DNA from 2 places in the Pseudonocardia ailaonensis genome. Region 1 is predicted to be linked to the other one. Evidence: riboswitches for the same ligand, from Rfam matches in the RefSeq annotation. Region 1 holds a riboswitch; the other holds the start of a gene.
The links. Region 1 has a riboswitch for glycine ahead of gcvP (aminomethyl-transferring glycine dehydrogenase). Riboswitches for the same ligand answer to the same signal wherever they lie in the genome.
Positions count from the first base shown of each region.

Region 2: linked by a shared signal. The riboswitch ahead of gcvP (aminomethyl-transferring glycine dehydrogenase) and the one ahead of gcvP (aminomethyl-transferring glycine dehydrogenase) in region 1 are both predicted to bind glycine.

Region 1 covers NZ_BAAAQK010000028.1:470,835-479,355, reverse strand. The annotation lists gene rpsE (30S ribosomal protein S5) at 1-459, shown strand, start outside; gene rpmD (50S ribosomal protein L30) at 465-662, shown strand; gene rplO (50S ribosomal protein L15) at 662-1,111, shown strand; gene secY (preprotein translocase subunit SecY) at 1,278-2,588, shown strand; gene ABD324_RS34655 (adenylate kinase) at 2,726-3,277, shown strand; gene map (type I methionyl aminopeptidase) at 3,348-4,130, shown strand; glycine riboswitch at 4,206-4,303, shown strand; glycine riboswitch at 4,305-4,403, shown strand; gene gcvP (aminomethyl-transferring glycine dehydrogenase) at 4,503-7,304, shown strand; gene gcvT (glycine cleavage system aminomethyltransferase GcvT) at 7,301-8,404, shown strand; gene gcvH (glycine cleavage system protein GcvH) at 8,416-8,521, shown strand, end outside.
Region 2 covers NZ_BAAAQK010000003.1:264,759-273,279, reverse strand. The annotation lists gene ABD324_RS04105 (acetolactate synthase large subunit) at 78-1,649, opposite strand; gene ABD324_RS04100 (OsmC family protein) at 1,646-2,146, opposite strand; gene clsA (cardiolipin synthase ClsA) at 2,199-2,825, shown strand; gene gcvH (glycine cleavage system protein GcvH) at 2,835-3,242, shown strand; gene garA (glycogen accumulation regulator GarA) at 3,356-3,805, shown strand; gene ABD324_RS04080 (bifunctional nuclease family protein) at 3,927-4,403, shown strand; gene ABD324_RS04075 (MerR family transcriptional regulator) at 4,565-5,140, shown strand; gene ABD324_RS04070 (DUF559 domain-containing protein) at 5,444-6,325, opposite strand; gene ABD324_RS04065 (YiaA/YiaB family inner membrane protein) at 6,470-6,766, opposite strand; glycine riboswitch at 6,846-6,943, shown strand; gene gcvP (aminomethyl-transferring glycine dehydrogenase) at 7,087-8,521, shown strand, end outside.

The DNA.
Region 1 (8,521 bases):
TTCAGCTTCACCGCCCTCATGATCGTCGGCGACGGTGACGGCCTGGTCGGCGTGGGCTACGGCAAGGCCAAGGAGGTCCCGGCGGCGATCGCCAAGGGTGTCGAGGAGGCGAAGAAGAACTTCTTCCGCGTCCCCCGCATCGGCGGCACGATCGTGCACCGGGTCCAGGGCGAGGCGGCCGCGGGTGTGGTCATGCTCCGTCCGGCCAGCCCCGGTACCGGTGTCATCGCCGGTGGTCCGGTGCGCGCCGTCCTGGAGTGCGCCGGCATCCACGACATCCTCTCCAAGTCCCTGGGCAGCGACAACGCGATCAACGTCGTGCACGCCACGGTGGCCGCGCTGAAGATGATCCAGCGTCCGGAGGAGGTGGCGGCCCGTCGCGGCCTGCCGCTCGAGGACGTCGCTCCCGCGTCGATGCTGCGGGCCCGGGCCGAGGCGGCCCAGGCCGCGAAGGTGTGAGGACGATGGCCGACACCGAGAAGAAGCTGAAAGTCACGCAGGTCCGTTCCGCCATCGGCGGGCAGCGCAACCAGCGTGAGACCCTGAAGGCCCTCGGCCTGCGCAAGATCCGCCAGTCCTCGGAGTGGCCGGACAACTCGCAGGTCCGCGGCATGATCAACACCGTTCGCCACCTGGTGACGGTCGAGGAGGTGAAGTCCTGATGAGCGAGACGATCAAGGTTCACCACCTGCGTCCGGCCCCGGGGTCCAAGACCGCCAAGACCCGCGTGGGTCGTGGTGAGGGCTCCAAGGGCAAGACGGCCGGCCGCGGTACCAAGGGCACCAAGGCCCGCAAGACCGTGTCCCCGGCCTTCGAGGGCGGGCAGATGCCGCTGCACATGCGGCTGCCCAAGCTCAAGGGCTTCAAGAACCGGTTCCGGGTCGAGTTCCAGGTCGTGAACGTCGGCGACCTGGCCGTGCTCTTCCCGAAGGGCGGCGAGGTCACCCCCGCGTCGCTCGTCGAGGCCGGCGCGGTCCGCAAGAACCAGCCGGTCAAGGTCCTCGGCAACGGGGACCTGGACGGGGTGAAGCTCACCGTCAGCGCGCACGCGTTCTCCGGCTCCGCCAAGGAGAAGATCGCAGCCGCGGGCGGCACCGCCACCGAGCTGTAGCTCGGAGCAGTTACTCAGCACGACCGGCGACGCCGTCCGCTCGGCCCCCCACGGGGGCGGCCGAACGGGCGGCGTCGTCGCTGTTAGAGTCGTCTCTCGCCCAGCACTTTTCTCGTGCGGGCAGCCCGCACCCGTCGTGCGGGCAGCCGACCAGGAGGATCACGCGGTGCTCAGCGCTTTCCGGGCGGCCTTCACGACCCCGGATCTCCGGAAGAAGATCCTCTTCACCCTCGGGGTCGTGGCCGTCTACCGGCTCGGGGCGAACATCCCGTCCCCCGGTGTGTCGTACCCGAACGTGCAGGAGTGCGTCCGGCAGGTGGAGAACGGCAGCAACGCCGGGATCTACTCGCTGATCAACCTGTTCTCGGGCGGCGCGCTGCTCCAGCTGTCCATCCTGGCCCTCGGGATCATGCCGTACATCACGGCGTCGATCATCATTCAGCTGCTCACCGTGGTCATCCCGCGGTTCGAGGCGCTGAAGAAGGAGGGCCAGTCCGGGCAGAACAAGCTCACGCAGTACACCCGCTACCTCACGGTGGCGCTGGCGGTGCTGCAGGCCACGGGGATCGTGTCCCTGGCCAACAGCGGGCAGCTGCTCCAGGACTGCGACCGGCCCATCATCCCGGACGGCACGGTGTTCTCCCTGGCCGTCATCGTCATCGTCATGACGGCGGGCACCTGCGTCGTGATGTGGCTGGGTGAGCAGGTCACGGAGAAGGGCATCGGCAACGGCATGTCGTTGCTGATCTTCGCCTCCATCGCGCACCGCATCCCGGCCGAGGGCAAGCAGATCCTGGACAACGCGGGCGGGCTGGTCTTCACCGGTGTCTGCGTGTTCGGTCTGGCGATCATCGTCAGCGTCGTGTTCGTCGAGCAGGGCCAGCGCCGGATCCCGGTGCAGTACGCCAAGCGGATGGTCGGCCGGCGGATGTACGGCGGCACGTCGACGTACCTGCCGCTCAAGGTGAACCAGGCCGGCGTCATCCCGGTGATCTTCGGCAGCTCGCTGCTGTACCTGCCGGACCTCGCGGCCCGGCTGCTCGGCAACACGGGCAGCGGCTTCCAGGCGTTCGTGCAGACCTACCTGGTCGACCAGTCCAACTGGCTGCACATCCTCCTCTACGTTGCGCTGATCATTTTCTTCACCTACTTCTACGTGGGCATCACGTTCAACCCGGACGAGCGGGCGGACGAGATGAAGAAGTTCGGCGGCTTCATCCCGGGCATCAGACCGGGCAGGCCGACCGCCGAGTACCTCCAGTTCGTGCTCTCGCGGATCACCCTCCCCGGGTCGCTCTACCTGGGCATCATCGCCGTCCTGCCCAACTTCTTCCTGGGCATCACCGGCTCCGGGCAGAACCAGAACTTCCCCTTCGGCGGCACCGCGGTGCTGATCATGGTCGGGGTCGGTCTGGACACCGTGAAGCAGATCGAGAGCCAGCTCATGCAGCGGAACTACGAGGGTTTCCTGCGTTAGAGTGCGATGAGGTGGCCTTGTTTTACGGGCTGTCGAACATGCACCATCGAGCTGCCCGGGCGTGACTCCCCGGCTCCCATCCCTCGTCGCCGCGGTCATCGGTGACGGCAGCAGAGAAAGAGGAGGTCGAGGTCCCAGTGCGACTCGTTCTCGTCGGCCCGCCCGGTGCGGGCAAGGGCACCCAGGCCGAGCGTCTTGCCGAGCAGCTCGACATTCCCCACATCTCCACCGGCGACCTCTTCCGGGCCAACCTCAGGGACGAGACGCCGCTGGGCGTCGAGGCCAAGAAGTACATGGACGCGGGCGACCTCGTGCCGGACTCGGTCACCGTCGGCATGGTCAAGGACCGGCTCGCGGAGCCGGACGCGGTGAAGGGCTTCATCCTCGACGGCTTCCCGCGCACGGTGCCCCAGGCCGACTCCCTCTCGGAGATCCTGGCCGGGTACGGTGTCGAACTCGACGCCATCGTGGAGTTCCGGGTCGACGACGAGGTCGTCGTCGCGCGGCTCCTGGGCCGCGGGCGGTCGGACGACAACGAGTCCGTGATCCGCAACCGGCAGCAGGTCTACCGCGACGAGACGGCACCGCTGCTGGGCTACTACGCGGACCGGCTCGTGACCGTGGATGCGGTCGGCGAGGTCGCCGAGATCACCGATCGGGTGCTCGCGGCACTCGAGGCGTCGAAGTAGCGAGACAGCCACACGACAGGAGGCCCGCGTGACCGGCAGGAAGGGCGGCCTCCTGGGTGCGCTGGCACGGATGCGGGGGCGCGACATCGAGCTCAAGTCACCGGCCGAGTTCGAGGCCATGCGGGCGGCGGGCGCACTCGTCGCCGCCACGCTCGCGGCGGTGCGCGAGCTCGCCAAGCCCGGCGTCTCCACGGCCGAGCTGGACGCGCTGGCCGAGCAGACGATCCGCGACGCCGGCGCCGTCCCCTCCTTCAAGGGCTACCACGGCTTCCCGGCGAGCATCTGCGCGTCGGTGAACGACCAGATCGTGCACGGGATCCCGTCGGCGGGGCAGGTCCTCGCCGACGGGGACCTGATCTCCGTCGACTGCGGCGCCATCCTCGAGGGCTGGCACGGCGACTCGGCCGTCACACTCGCGATCGGCGAGGTGTCGGACGGGGACCTCGCGCTCTCCGCCGCCTGCGAGAAGGCGATGTGGGCGGGGATCGAGGCGGCCGCGCCCGGAGCCCGGCTGACGGACATCTCCCACGCGATCCAGAAGGCCTGCGAGGCGGCGGCGATCGCGGACCGGGCGGACTACGGGATCGTCGCCGAGTACGGCGGGCACGGCATCGGCACGTCCATGCACATGGACCCGTTCCTGCCCAACCACGGCGAGCCGGGCAAGGGCCCGAGGCTCGTGCCCGGCATGGCCCTGGCGATCGAGCCGATGCTCACCGCGGGCGACCCGGAGACCCGGGAGCTCGAGGACGGCTGGACGGTCGTGACCGCCCACGGCGGCCGCGCCGTGCACTGGGAGCACACGATCGCGATCACCGACACCGGGTACCGGGTGCTCACGCTCCCGGCCTAGGAGCCACCGTCCCTGCGCTGGACGAGACGTCGGTCACGCCGTAGGGTCCGCCGTACAACTTCAGACCGGGCCGTTCACGCCCGGGCGGAAGAGACGGTCGTGCAGTGTCGCGACCGGCGCCGGAGGAGCAAGCGCCCCGCCAATCTCTCAGGCACCCACACCGCTCGGGACAGGCCACTCTGGAAAGCAGGCGCCGGACGCGCCTCGCCCACGGTGAAAGCCGGTCCGTGCTGCGCACGGCCGGTGAATCTCTCAGGCCAACGACAGAGGGGGCTCCCCGCACCGGCGTCCGCCGGGTGCGTCCCATCGGGAGCCCTCTTGACTTCTTTCGCGCGCCGCCACATCGGTCCGTCCGAGGCCGACCACCGCACGATGCTCGCCGAGTGCGGCTACGACACCCTCGACGAGCTCCTCGACGCCGCGGTCCCCGCGGGGATCCGCTCGGTCAAGCCGCTGGCCCTGCCGGCCGCGGTGTCCGAGACCGAGGCCGTCCGGGAGCTCCGCGAGACGGCCGCGGCCAACACCGTGCTCCCGTCGATGATCGGGCTCGGCTTCCACGACACTGTGACCCCGGCGGTGATCCGGCGCACCGTGCTGGAGAACCCGGCCTGGTACACCGCGTACACCCCCTACCAGCCGGAGATCTCGCAGGGCCGGTTGGAGATGCTGCTGAACTTCCAGACGGCGGTGGCCGACCTGGCGGGGCTCGACACCGCGAACGCCTCGATGCTCGACGAGTCGACGGCCGTCGCCGAGGCGGTCCTGCTGATGCGGCGAACGGCGCGGTCCCGCTCGAACCGGGTACTGCTGGATGCCGAGTGCCTCCCCCAGACGGTGGCCCTCGTGCGGATGCGGGCCGAGGCCGTGGGGATCGAGGTGGACGTCCGGGATCTGGCCGGCGACCTGCCCGACGACGTCTTCGGCGTGGTCGTGCAGTACCCCGGGGCGTCGGGGGTGCTCCGCGACGAGTCGTTCTACCGGCAGCTCGGCGAGTACGCCCACGCCCAGGACGCCGGCTACGCGATCGCCGCGGACCTGCTGGCGCTGACGCTCGTCCGCTCGCCCGGGGACCTGGGCGCGGACATCGCCTGCGGGACGACGCAGCGTTTCGGCGTCCCGCTCGGCTACGGCGGCCCGCACGCCGGCTATCTCGCCGTCCGCGCGGGTCTGGAGCGCTCGCTGCCCGGCCGGCTCGTCGGTGTCTCCCGCGACGCGTCCGGCGCGCCGGCGTACCGACTGGCCCTGCAGACCCGCGAGCAGCACATCCGCCGGGACCGGGCCACCTCCAACATCTGTACGGCGCAGGTCCTGCCGGCGGTGCTCGCCGCCTCCTACGCCGTGTACCACGGGCCGGGGGGCCTGCGCGCGATCGCGGAGCAGGTGCACGACCACGCTGTCACGCTCGCGGCCGCGTTGCGCGGCGCCGGGACCGAGGTCGTGCACGATCGCTTCTTCGACACCGTGCTGGCCCGGGTGCCCGGCCGGGCCGACCGGGTCGTGGCCGCGGCCCGGCGGGCGGGGGTCAACCTCGGCCGCGTCGACGCCGACCACGTCCGCGTCGCCTGCGACGAGACGACCACCACCTCGCTGGTGGTCACCGTGATCGCGGTCATGGGCGAGGGCGCGCCGGACCTGCCCGTCGGCGAGGGCGCTCCGGTCGGGGACGTCGGTCTGCCGTCGTCGCTGCTCCGCCAGACCGGCTACCTGACCCACGAGGTCTTCCACCGGTACCGCTCGGAGACCGCGATGCTGCGGTACCTTCGCCGGCTCTCCGACCGGGACCTCGCCCTGGACCGGGGCATGATCCCGCTGGGGTCGTGCACGATGAAGCTCAACGCCGCCACCGAGATGGAACCGATCAGCTGGCCGGAGTTCGCCCGGCTGCACCCGTTCGCCCCGGCCGCGGACGCGGCCGGCTACCGGCGGCTGACCGACGACCTCTGCGCCTGGCTGGCCGAGATCACCGGGTACGACGCGGTGTCGCTGCAGCCCAACGCCGGGAGCCAGGGCGAGCTCGCGGGGCTGTTGGCCATCCGTGCCTACCACCGCTCCCGCGGTGACGCTGGCCGGGACGTCTGCCTGATCCCGTCGTCGGCGCACGGCACGAACGCGGCGTCGGCGGTGCTGGCCGGGATGCGGGTGGTCGTCGTCCGCTGCCGGCCGGACGGCGACGTCGATCTCGACGACCTCGCGGCCACGGTGGCCGAGCACGCGGACCGGCTGGCCGCGATCATGGTCACCTACCCGTCCACCCACGGGGTGTACGAGGAGGGCATCGAGCGGATCGCGGAGCTCGTCCACAGCGCAGGTGGCCAGGTCTACGTCGACGGCGCCAACCTGAACGCGCTGGTCGGGCTCGCCCGGCCCGGCGAGTTCGGCGGCGACGTCTCCCACCTGAACCTGCACAAGACCTTCTGCATCCCGCACGGCGGCGGCGGGCCGGGGGTCGGTCCGGTCGCGGCCAGGGCCCACCTCGCGCCGTTCCTGCCCAACCACCCGCTCGACGGCGACGCCGGACCCGAGAGCGGCATCGGTCCGGTCGCGGCCGCGCCGTTCGGGTCGGCCTCGATCCTGCCGATCTCCTGGGCCTACGTGCGGATGATGGGCGCCGACGGGCTCACCGCGGCGACCGGGGCCGCGGTGCTCTCCGCCAACTACCTCGCCCGGCGGCTCCACGAGCACTATCCGGTGCTCTACACCGGACGGTCGGGCCTGGTCGCCCACGAGTGCATCATCGACCTGCGCGGGCTGACCAAGGCCACCGGTGTGACCGCCGAGGACGTGGCGAAGCGCCTCATCGACTACGGGTTCCACGCCCCGACGATGTCGTTCCCGGTCGCCGGCACCCTGATGATCGAGCCGACGGAGAGCGAGGACCTCGCCGAGATCGACCGGTTCTGCGCGGCCCTGATCGCGATCCGGCGGGAGATCGGGCTGATCGAGGACGGGCGGTCGTCGGTGGGGGACAGCCCGCTGCGCAACGCCCCGCACACCGCCGACCTGCTGGCCGGCGACTGGACGCTGCCCTACGACCGGCGGACCGCGGTGTTCCCGGACGGGGTCGCCCCCGGCGACAAGTACTGGCCGCCGGTGCGGCGGGTCGACGGTGTCCACGGGGACCGCAACCTCGTCTGCTCGTGCCCCGCCATGCCCACCCCGGAGGAGACCCAATGAGCACCGGCACCGCCGTCCGCTCGCCACTGCACGACACCCACGTCGCACTCGGTGCGGCCTTCACCGACTTCGCCGGCTGGTCGATGCCCATCCGCTACGGCAGCGAGCTCGCCGAGCACGCGGCCGTCCGGGACGCCGCGGGCCTGTTCGACCTGAGCCACATGGGCGAGATCCACGTCGAGGGGCCGGAGGCGGCGACCGCCCTCGACCGGGCGCTGGTCGGGAACCTCTCGGCGCTGGCACCCGGCCGGGCCCGCTACACGATGCTCTGCGCCCCGGACGGCGGAGTGCTCGACGACCTGGTCGTCTACCGGCTGACCGAGACCTCGTTCATGGTCGTGGCGAACGCGTCGAACCGGGTCCGGGTGGCCGAGGAGCTCGGTGCCAGGGCGGCCGGGCTCGAGGCGGACGTCCTCGATCGCTCGCGGGACACCGCATTGATCGCGGTCCAGGGGCCGGCGTCCGCGGCGATCGTCGAGTCCGCGACCGGGACGTCCGTCGACGGCCTGCGCTACTACGCGAGCATGCCCGCCCGGATCGGCGAGGACGACATCCTGCTCGCCCGCACCGGCTACACCGGTGAGGACGGGTTCGAGATCTACCTCCCGGCCGGCCGTGCCACCGCGACCTGGCAGCACCTGAGCGAGGTCGGCGCCGTCCACCAGCTGGTCCCCGCCGGCCTGGCCTGCCGGGACACCCTCCGCCTGGAGGCGGGGATGCCGCTCTACGGCAACGAGCTCGGGCCGGACCGGACGCCGTTCGAGGCCGGGCTCGGGCGCGTCGTCAGGTTCGACAAGGCGGCCGACTTCGTCGGGCGCCCGGCCCTGCTGCAGCGCCGCGACGACCCGGGCGGCGAGGTGCTGGTCGGTCTGCGCGGGAGCGGGCGGCGGGCGGCCCGCGGCGGCTGCCCCGTGCTGCGGGAAGGCCGGCCGGTCGGGCGGATCACCAGCGGAGCGCTGTCGCCCACCCTCGGGCACCCGGTGGCGATGGCCTTCGTCGAACGCGGGCTCGACGAGCCCGGCACCTGTCTGACCGTCGACGTGCGCGGCCGGCCCGAGCCCGTCGACGTCGTCTCCCTGCCCTTCTACCGACGTTCCTGAGAGGACCCGACATGCAGACCCCCGACGAGCTGCGCTACACCGAGCAGCACGAGTGGATCCGTACCGACGGTGACGTCCTCACCATCGGCATCACCGCGTTCGCCGCCGAGGCGCTCG
Region 2 (8,521 bases), on a different contig from region 1:
GCACCCGTCCCGCGGACGGGGGAAGCCGCGCCGAAGCGACGTCCGTCCGCGACGAGTGGCAGGCCCAGCGGCACGGTTCAGGGGACGAGCGGCGGCACGGCGGCGACGACCAGGTGCGGGCCGGGTTCCGAGGCCGCCCGGCGGAGGGCCCCGGCGAGCTCGGCCGGGGTCGTCGCCCGCTCGGCCGGGACGCCCATCCCGGTGGCCAGCGCGGCGAAGTCCAGCCGCGGGTTCCCGAGATCGAGCAGGCTCCGGGCGGGAGAGTCCGGCGACAGCTGCGCCCCCACGCCGAGGAGCTCGGCCCGCAGGATCGCGTACGCGCCGTTGTCGAACAGCACGGTGGTGATGTCGAGGTTCTCGCGGGCGTGGGTCCAGAGCGCGGAGATCGTGTACATCGCGCTGCCGTCCGCCTGCAGCGCCCAGACCGGCCGGTCCGGGCAGGCGACGGCCGCGCCGGTGGCCACGGGCAGGCCGAAGCCGATCGCGCCGCCCGTCAGCGTCAGCCAGTCGTGCCGCGGGGAGCCGGCCGTCGCGTCCGGCAGGCCGAGGCTCGACGTGATCGCCTCGTCGACGACGATCGCGCCCTCCGGCAGCTCGGCACCGATCACGGCGGCCGCGGTGACCACGGTCAGCTCCCCGTCGGGGATCTCCGGGCGGGCGAGGGCGGCGCGGGGCACGTCGTCGGGGGCGACGTCGGCGGCCACGAGATCGGCCAGCGCCTCCAGGGCCACGGCGCCGTACGCCCCCTGCTCCGCGATGCGGTGCACCGCGGCACCCTCGGGCACGAGATCGCCGCGCTTGCCGGGATAGCCGAAGAAGGTGACGGGGGAGGGGGCGCCGGCCAGCACGACGTGCCGGGAGCCGGAGAGCTGGTGGGCCGCGGCGTCGCCGAGGTAGGCGAGCCGGGTGAGCGGGGGGAGGCCCGCGCCGCGCTCGATCCGCGGCGGGAAGGTCTCCGCCAGCAGGCGGGCGCCGGTGGCCAGGGCGATGCGATGGGCGGCGACGAGCCCGCGCTCCCGGCAGGCCGTGCCGCCGATCAGCAGCGTGCAGGGCTCCCCCGACCAGAGCGCCTTGGCGGCGGACTCGAGACCGTCGGCGTCCAGGGCGCCGCGGCCCGGTGGGGCGGGCTCCGCCACGGTGCCGACGGGCCAGTCGCCCTCCGCCCAGGAGACGTCCGCGGGGACCAGCAGGGTGGAGATGCCGCCGGCGGCCGCCGCGATCGCGTCCGCGGTGTCCGCGCCGAGCTCCTCGGGCGCGGTCGAGCGGTGCACCCGGACGGACACGGTGCCGGCCAGGGCGTCGATGTCCGACTCGAGCGGGGCGTCGAGGGGCTTGTGGTCCAGCGCGTGGTCGCCCACGACGGTGACCATCGGGGTGCCGGCGCGCCGGGCGTTGTGCAGGTTGGCGAGGCCGTTGGCCAGGCCCGGGCCCAGGTGCAACAGGGTCGCCGCGGGTCGGTCGGCCATTCGCGCGTAGCCGTCCGCCGCGCCCGTCGCCACCCCCTCGAAGAGCGTGAGCACCGCCCGCATCGCCGGCTCGGCGTCGAGCGCCGCCACCAGGTGCATCTCGGACGTGCCGGGGTTGGCGAAACAGACGTCCACGCCGCCGTCGAGCAGGGTGCGGAGCAGGACCCGGGCCCCGGTGGTCATGCCACGGTCACCGAGGTGCTCGGGTTTCCCTTGATGGTCTGGAGGACCACGCAGTACCGCTCGGTGAGCTTGATGAGGCTCGCGACCTGGTCCTCGGTGGCGGAGGTGTCGAGCGCGAAGGACAGCCGGATCTCCCGGAACCCGACCGGGGCCTCCTTGTCGACGCCGAGGGTGCCCCGGAAGTCGAGATCGCCCTCGGCCCGCACGGTGCCGGACACGTCGAGCCCCATCGACGTCGCCACCGCCCGCAGGGTGACCCCCGCGCAGGCGACCAGGGCCTCCAGCAGCATGTCGCCGGAGCAGAGCTGGGTGCCGTCGCCACCGGTCGCGGGGTGCAGGCCGGCCTCGGCCAGTGCGGTCGCGGTGCGGACCCGGCAGGCGACGCCGCTGCCGTCGAGCTCGCCGTCCGCGTGGAGGGTGACGAGCGCGGAGCCCGGATCGTCCCGGTACTGCTGTTTCAGCGGGGTCTGGATGTCCTTGAGGGTGCTCGCGTCCATCGCCCCATCGTCGCCCTCCGGGCCCCGCGATCACCACCGGTACTCTCCCGTCGTGCCAGGAGATGTGTCGGAGGCGGCCCGGGAACAGCGGATACTGACCGTTCCCAACCTGCTCAGCCTGCTGCGGCTGGCGGGCGTGCCGCTGTTCCTCTGGCTGCTGCTCGGGCCGCGGGCGGACGGCTGGGCCATCCTCGTGCTCGCCGTCGGCGGGATCACGGACTGGGCGGACGGCAAGCTCGCCCGGCTGCTGGACCAGTACTCCCGGCTCGGGGCGCTGCTCGATCCCGCCGTCGACCGGCTCTACATCCTCGCCGCCCTGGTCGCGCTGGGTGTCCGCGAGGTCGTGCCGTGGTGGGTCGTGATCGTGCTCGTGGCGCGGGACCTGGTGCTCGGCGTGTGCGTCACGGTCCTGCGGCGCTTCGGCTACGGCCCCTTCCCGGTGACCTACCTCGGCAAGGCCGCCACGTTCCTGCTGCTCTACGCCTTCCCGCTGCTGCTGCTCGGTACCTCGACCGGGTTCTGGGGCGATCTCGCCCGGCCGTTCGGGTACGCGTTCGCGGCCTGGGGGGTGGCGCTCTACCTCTGGTCCGGGCTGCTCTACCTGGCCCAGTTCGTGCTGGCGATGCGGGCCGGGCGGGCAGCCGCCCTGCCGGAGGAAGACCCCCGGACCTCCCGCTAGGCTGCCCCGGTGAGCGCCGAGCAGACCATTACCCCGGGTGACCTGAAGTACACCGAGGCCCACGAGTGGGTGCGCTCACTCGAGGGCGGCCGGGTGCGCGTCGGGGTCACCGACCACGCGCAGAGCCAGCTCGGGGACGTCGTGTTCGTCCAGCTGCCGGCCGTCGGCGCCGAGTTCACCGCGGGCGACGCGGTGGGTGAGGTCGAGTCCACGAAGTCGGTGTCGGACATCTACGCGCCCCTCGCGGGCACCGTCGTCGCCGTCAACGAGGCGCTCGACGCCACCCCCGAGCTGGTGAACTCCGCCCCCTACACGGACGGGTGGATGGTCGAGCTGGAGCTCGGCGAGGGCGCGGCGGAGGCCGTGGAGGCGCTGCTCGACGCGGCCTCCTACCAGCAGCTCGTCGACGGCTCCTGAGCACTCCCCGCACCACACGCGCGGGCCGTCGGCACGATAGGTTCGCCGCATCGCCCGGGGCATCGGACCGGGCACGAGATCAGGCCAGCACCACCGCAGGAGGAGACCCCGAGGTGACCACCAACGACGGGCCCGGCGTGCCGCCGGAGCGTTCCCCGGAGACCACGTCGGTCTTCCGCGCGGACTTCCTGGCGGACGTCGAGCCGCCCGCGCAGGAACAGCCGGTCTCGGGGGTCGACGGGCTGCCGCCCGGCTCGGCGCTGCTGGTCGTGCGCCGCGGCCCCAACGCCGGCTCGCGGTTCCTGCTCGACCGGCCGACCACGAGCGCGGGCCGGCACCCGGACAGCGACATCTTCCTGGACGACGTCACCGTCTCCCGGCGGCACGCCGAGTTCCGCCGGGACTCCGGCGAGTTCGTCGTGGTCGACGTGGGCAGCCTCAACGGCACCTACGTGAACCGGGAGCCGGTGGACACCGCGGTGCTCGCCAACGGCGACGAGGTGCAGATCGGCAAGTTCCGGCTGGTCTTCCTCACGGGCCCGGTCGAGACCGCAGGGGGCTGAGCCCGGAACCGGGCGGCCCGGGGCGGGACACACCGGCCCGACGCCCGTCCGGAGGCGCGCGAACGTCGGGGCGCGCGTGTAGCGTCGAGGTAGTCGGACCCCAGGATGAGGAGGCGGGCGCATGAGCGAGATGCGCGTCGTGGGAGTCAGGGTCGAACTGCCCGCCAACCAGCCCATCCTCCTGTTGCGGGAGACGCAGGGCGACCGCTACCTGCCGATCTGGATCGGGTCGGTCGAGGCCACCGCGATCGCCCTCGAGCAGCAGGGGGTCAAGCCCGCCCGCCCGTTGACGCACGACCTGCTGAAGGACGTGATCGGCGCACTCGGGCGGCGGCTGGAGCAGGTGCGGATCACGGACCTGCAGGAGGGCACCTTCTACGCCGAGCTGGTCTTCGACGGCGGGGTGACGGTGTCCGCCCGGCCCAGCGACTCGGTGGCGCTCGCGCTGCGGATCGGCGTGCCGATCCACGCGGACGAGAGTGTGCTCGCCGAGGCGGGGCTGGTCATCCCGGACGAGCAGGAGGACGAGGTCGAGAAGTTCCGCGAGTTCCTCGACTCCGTCTCGCCGGAGGACTTCCGGGGCGCCCAGCCGGGCTGAGAATCCGGGCCGTGGATACGGTCGTTCGCCGACACGCCCGGCCGGGCCGGGCGTGCGGCGGCGTGGCGCGTTGACCGTCGGCGCACGTCCGCTTACCGTCTGGTCTGTCAGTGCGTGAGAGGGTCGTCGGGGTTCCACCCCGGCCGGCGGGAGGGAGTTCCGTGGACGACGTGTCCGACGGGCCCGAGCAGGGCGAGCTCTTCCCGGACCCGCTGGTCGGAGAAGGTCTCGACGGTCTGCCGGACCAGCTCGTCGGCTTCCGGGGACCCACCGCGTGCCAGGTCGTGGGCATCACCTACCGCCAGCTCGACTACTGGGCCCGCACCGGCCTGGTCGTGCCGTCGATCCGCAGTGCCGCCGGCTCCGGCTCGCAGCGGCTCTACTCCTTCAAGGACGTCCTCGTCCTGAAGGTGGTCAAGCGACTGCTCGACGCCGGGGTCTCCCTGCAGAACATCCGGGTGGCCGTGGAGCACCTGCGCCGCCGCGGCATCCGCGACCTCGCCCAGATCACGCTGTTCTCCGACGGCACGACCGTCTACGAGTGCACCAGCCCGGAGGAGGTCGTGGACCTGCTCCAGGGCGGCCAGGGCGTCTTCGGCATCGCGGTCTCGGGCGCGATGCGCGAGATCAGCGGGAGCATCAAGGACTTCCCGGTCGAGCGCGCCGACGGAGGCACGGTCGACGAGTCCCCGGAGGACGAGCTCTCCAAGCGCCGCGCCCGCCGCGCCATCTCCTGACCCCTACACCGTCAGCGCCGGTTCGCCGGCGCGGCGCCGTCAGCGCGGTCTACACAGCGCGGTCTACACAGCGCGGTCTACACAGCGCGGTCTACACAGCGCGGTCTACACAGCGCGGTCTACACAGCGCGGTCTACACAGCGCGGTCTACACAGCGCGGTCTACACAGCGCGGTCTGCACAGCGCGGTCTGCACAGCGCGGTCTGCACAGCGCGGTCTGCACAGCGCGGTCTGCACAGCGCGGTCTCGCCCGCCGAGATGAACCTCAGGGCGATTCGATCATGGTCGGAATCGCCCTGACGTTCATCTCGACCGGAGGGCTCGGCCTACGGTGGCGATCACGTACTCCGGCCTGCGGAACAGGTCGTCGCGGGTGAAGCGGAGCATGCGCCACCCGCGGTCGGTCAACATCGTCGTGCGGGCGATGTCGCGGAGGACCTGCTCCGGCTCGACGTGAGGAGCGCCCTCGTACTCGATGCCGACGAGCGCTCCGGGATACGCCAGGTCGAGCCACACGGCCTCCCTCGCGCCCGGATCCTGCACCACCCACTGCACCTCTGGTCGCGGCAGGCCGGAGTCGACGAGGAGCTGGCGGATCAGCGACTCCGGTCGGGAGCCGGAGCGATAGTCGGCGAGGTCCACCACCTCCTCCAGCCGGGCGCAGCCGCGCATCGCGGGGTGGAGATCGTCGAGGTGCAGGATCGCGGCAGGCCGGAACCGGCACTCGTTCGCCAGCCGGTCGACGGCGGCCACCGCCTCCCGCCGGTCCCGCGCCCAACGGGCCAGGTCGAAGGCAGTCCGGACCGGAGTCGTGACCGTCATGCCGTCGACCTCGGTGATCTCGTCCGGGAAGAGCCTCTCGCGGTGCAGCCACAGCCCGGCGCACGCCCGGAAGCCGCCGCCCGGCACGGTGATGTCGGGCAGCACGTCCGCGGTCGGGGCGCAGCCGGCCCCGTGCAGCTCGGCGGCGGCGTAGCCCGAGAGCACCCCGCGCGTCTGCATCAGCAGGAAGGCGGCGCGGGAGCGAAGCCCCAGATCGAGGACGCTGCCCGCGGGCACGTAGACGTCCGGGAAGACGCGCACGAACCGCGACCCGTTCACCTGGGCGGCCGAGACCATCCCGGCGCGGACCGCCCACGAGCCCCGGAACACGGCCGGCCAGCCCGGCACCGCGGTGGTGATCATCACCCGCCGAGCATGGGGCAGAGAGCTGCGATCCCGTGGCGTTTCCGGAAAACCCACCGCCGAGATGAACCTGAGGGCGATTCGATCATGGTCGGAATCGCCCTGAGGTTCATCTCGGCGCCCGCCGTCGCGGCTGGGGTGGGGTCAGGCGGCGGGGCGGAAGGGGTCGTGTTCGGCCAGGAGCTTCTCCAGCCTCGCCTGGTCCACGCGGCTCAGGACCGTGGTGCGTTCCTGCTTGTCGCGGACGGTCTTGGCGAGGGTGAAGGCGCTCGTCGTGACGTAGAGGACGCTGACCGCGAGGAAGGCGCGGACCCAGGGGTCGGCGGGCATGTAGATCACGCCGACGACGACCGCGGCCAGCGCGATGCCGAACGACAGGACCGCCTGGAGGTGGAAGGCGGCCGTGGTGGGGGACTCGGTGGCGCGGTCGCTGCTGCTCATGGCGGAAGTGTGACCGTGATCCCCCGCGCGGTCCTCGGTGGAACTACGGCCCTCGGCGCTACGCTGTCCGGGTAGTCGCCGATCCCACGCGGGAGAGACCCGGCCGAGGTCAGGCCGGGCGCCGAAGGAGCAACTCCTCCCCGGAACCTCTCAGGCACCCGAGACCGCGTGGGCGAGACGCCTCTGGAAAGCGACGCGCGAGCGTCCGCCGACGGGGAAAGCCCTGATCACCGGGGTGAATCTCTCAGGCGCCCGGGTACTCGGGCAGGGACAGAGGGGGAGGGCAGCACGCCCCTGCCCGTCGCGCCCCCGGAGGTCCCGTGAGCCAGCCCCGACCGTCCCTCGCCGAGCTCGAGGCCGGTGTCCCGTTCGCCGACCGGCACATCGGGCCGCGCCCGGCGGAGCTGGACCGGATGCTGGAGACGATCGGGCTGTCGTCACTGGAGCAGCTGGCGGACCGCGCCCTGCCGCCCAGCATCCGCGACTCCGGGACCGTGACGACGTCGATCCCGGCCGCGGCCTCGGAGACCGAGATGCTCGCCGAGCTGCGCCTGCTCGCCGCACGCAACACCGTGACCGTCCCGATGATCGGGCTGGGCTACTCGGGCACCGTCACGCCGCCGGTGATCCTGCGCAACGTGCTGGAGAACCCGGCCTGGTACACGGCCTACACGCCCTACCAGCCGGAGATCAGCCAGGGCCGGCTCGAGGCGCTGCTCGCCTTCCAGACCACGGTCGCGGACCTCACCGGCCTGCCCGTTGCGGGCGCCTCGCTGCTCGACGAGGCCACCGCGGCCGCCGAGGCGATGACGATGCTTCGCCGCGCCGGGAAGGCGAAGAGCCCCCGGTTCGTCGTCGACGCCGACACCCTGCCGCAGACCATCGAGGTGCTGCGCACGCGCGCCGAGCCGCTGGGCATCGAGCTCGTGGTCACGGACCTCGGCGCCGGGCTGCCTGTCGGTGAGTTCTTCGGGCTCCTGCTGTCGTACCCGGGTGCGTCGGGGCGGATCGTGGATCCGTCGGCGCTCATCGAGACGGCGCACGAACGGGGCGCACTCGTCGCCGTGGCCGCGGACCTGCTGGGTCTCACGCTGCTCACCCCGCCCGGCGAGCTCGGGGCGGACGCGGCCGTGGGCACCACGCAGCGCTTCGGCGTGCCGCTCGGCTTCGGCGGCCCGCACGCCGGCTACCTCGCCGTGCGGGAGGAGTTCTCGCGGCAGCTGCCCGGCCGGCTCGTCGGCGTCTCCCGGGATGCCGACGGCAACCCGGCCCTGCGGCTCGCCCTGCAGACCCGTGAGCAGCACATCCGCCGGGAGAAGGCCACGTCGAACATCTGCACCGCGCAGGTGCTGCTCGCCGTCGTCGCCGCCTGCTACGCGATCTACCACGGGCCCGAGGGCCTGACCCGGATCGCGCGGCGCACCCACCGCATGGCGTCCGTGCTGGCCGGCGGCCTGCGGGCGGGCGGCGTCGAGATCGTCCACGACGCGTTCTTCGACACCGTGGTCGCCCGGGTGCCCGATGCCGGGAAGGTCGCCGACGCCGCCCACGCCGCCGGGATCGCCGTCCGCCGGATCTCGGCGACCGAGCTGGGCCTGGCCTGCTCCGAGCTGACGACGGTCGCGCACCTGGAGGCCCTGTTCGCCGCGTTCGGGGTGCAGGCCGACGTCGCGGCGCTCGACGAGGCCACCGAGGACGCCCTGCCGGCCGGCCTGGTGCGGACGTCGGAGTTCCTCACCCACCCGACCTTCCACG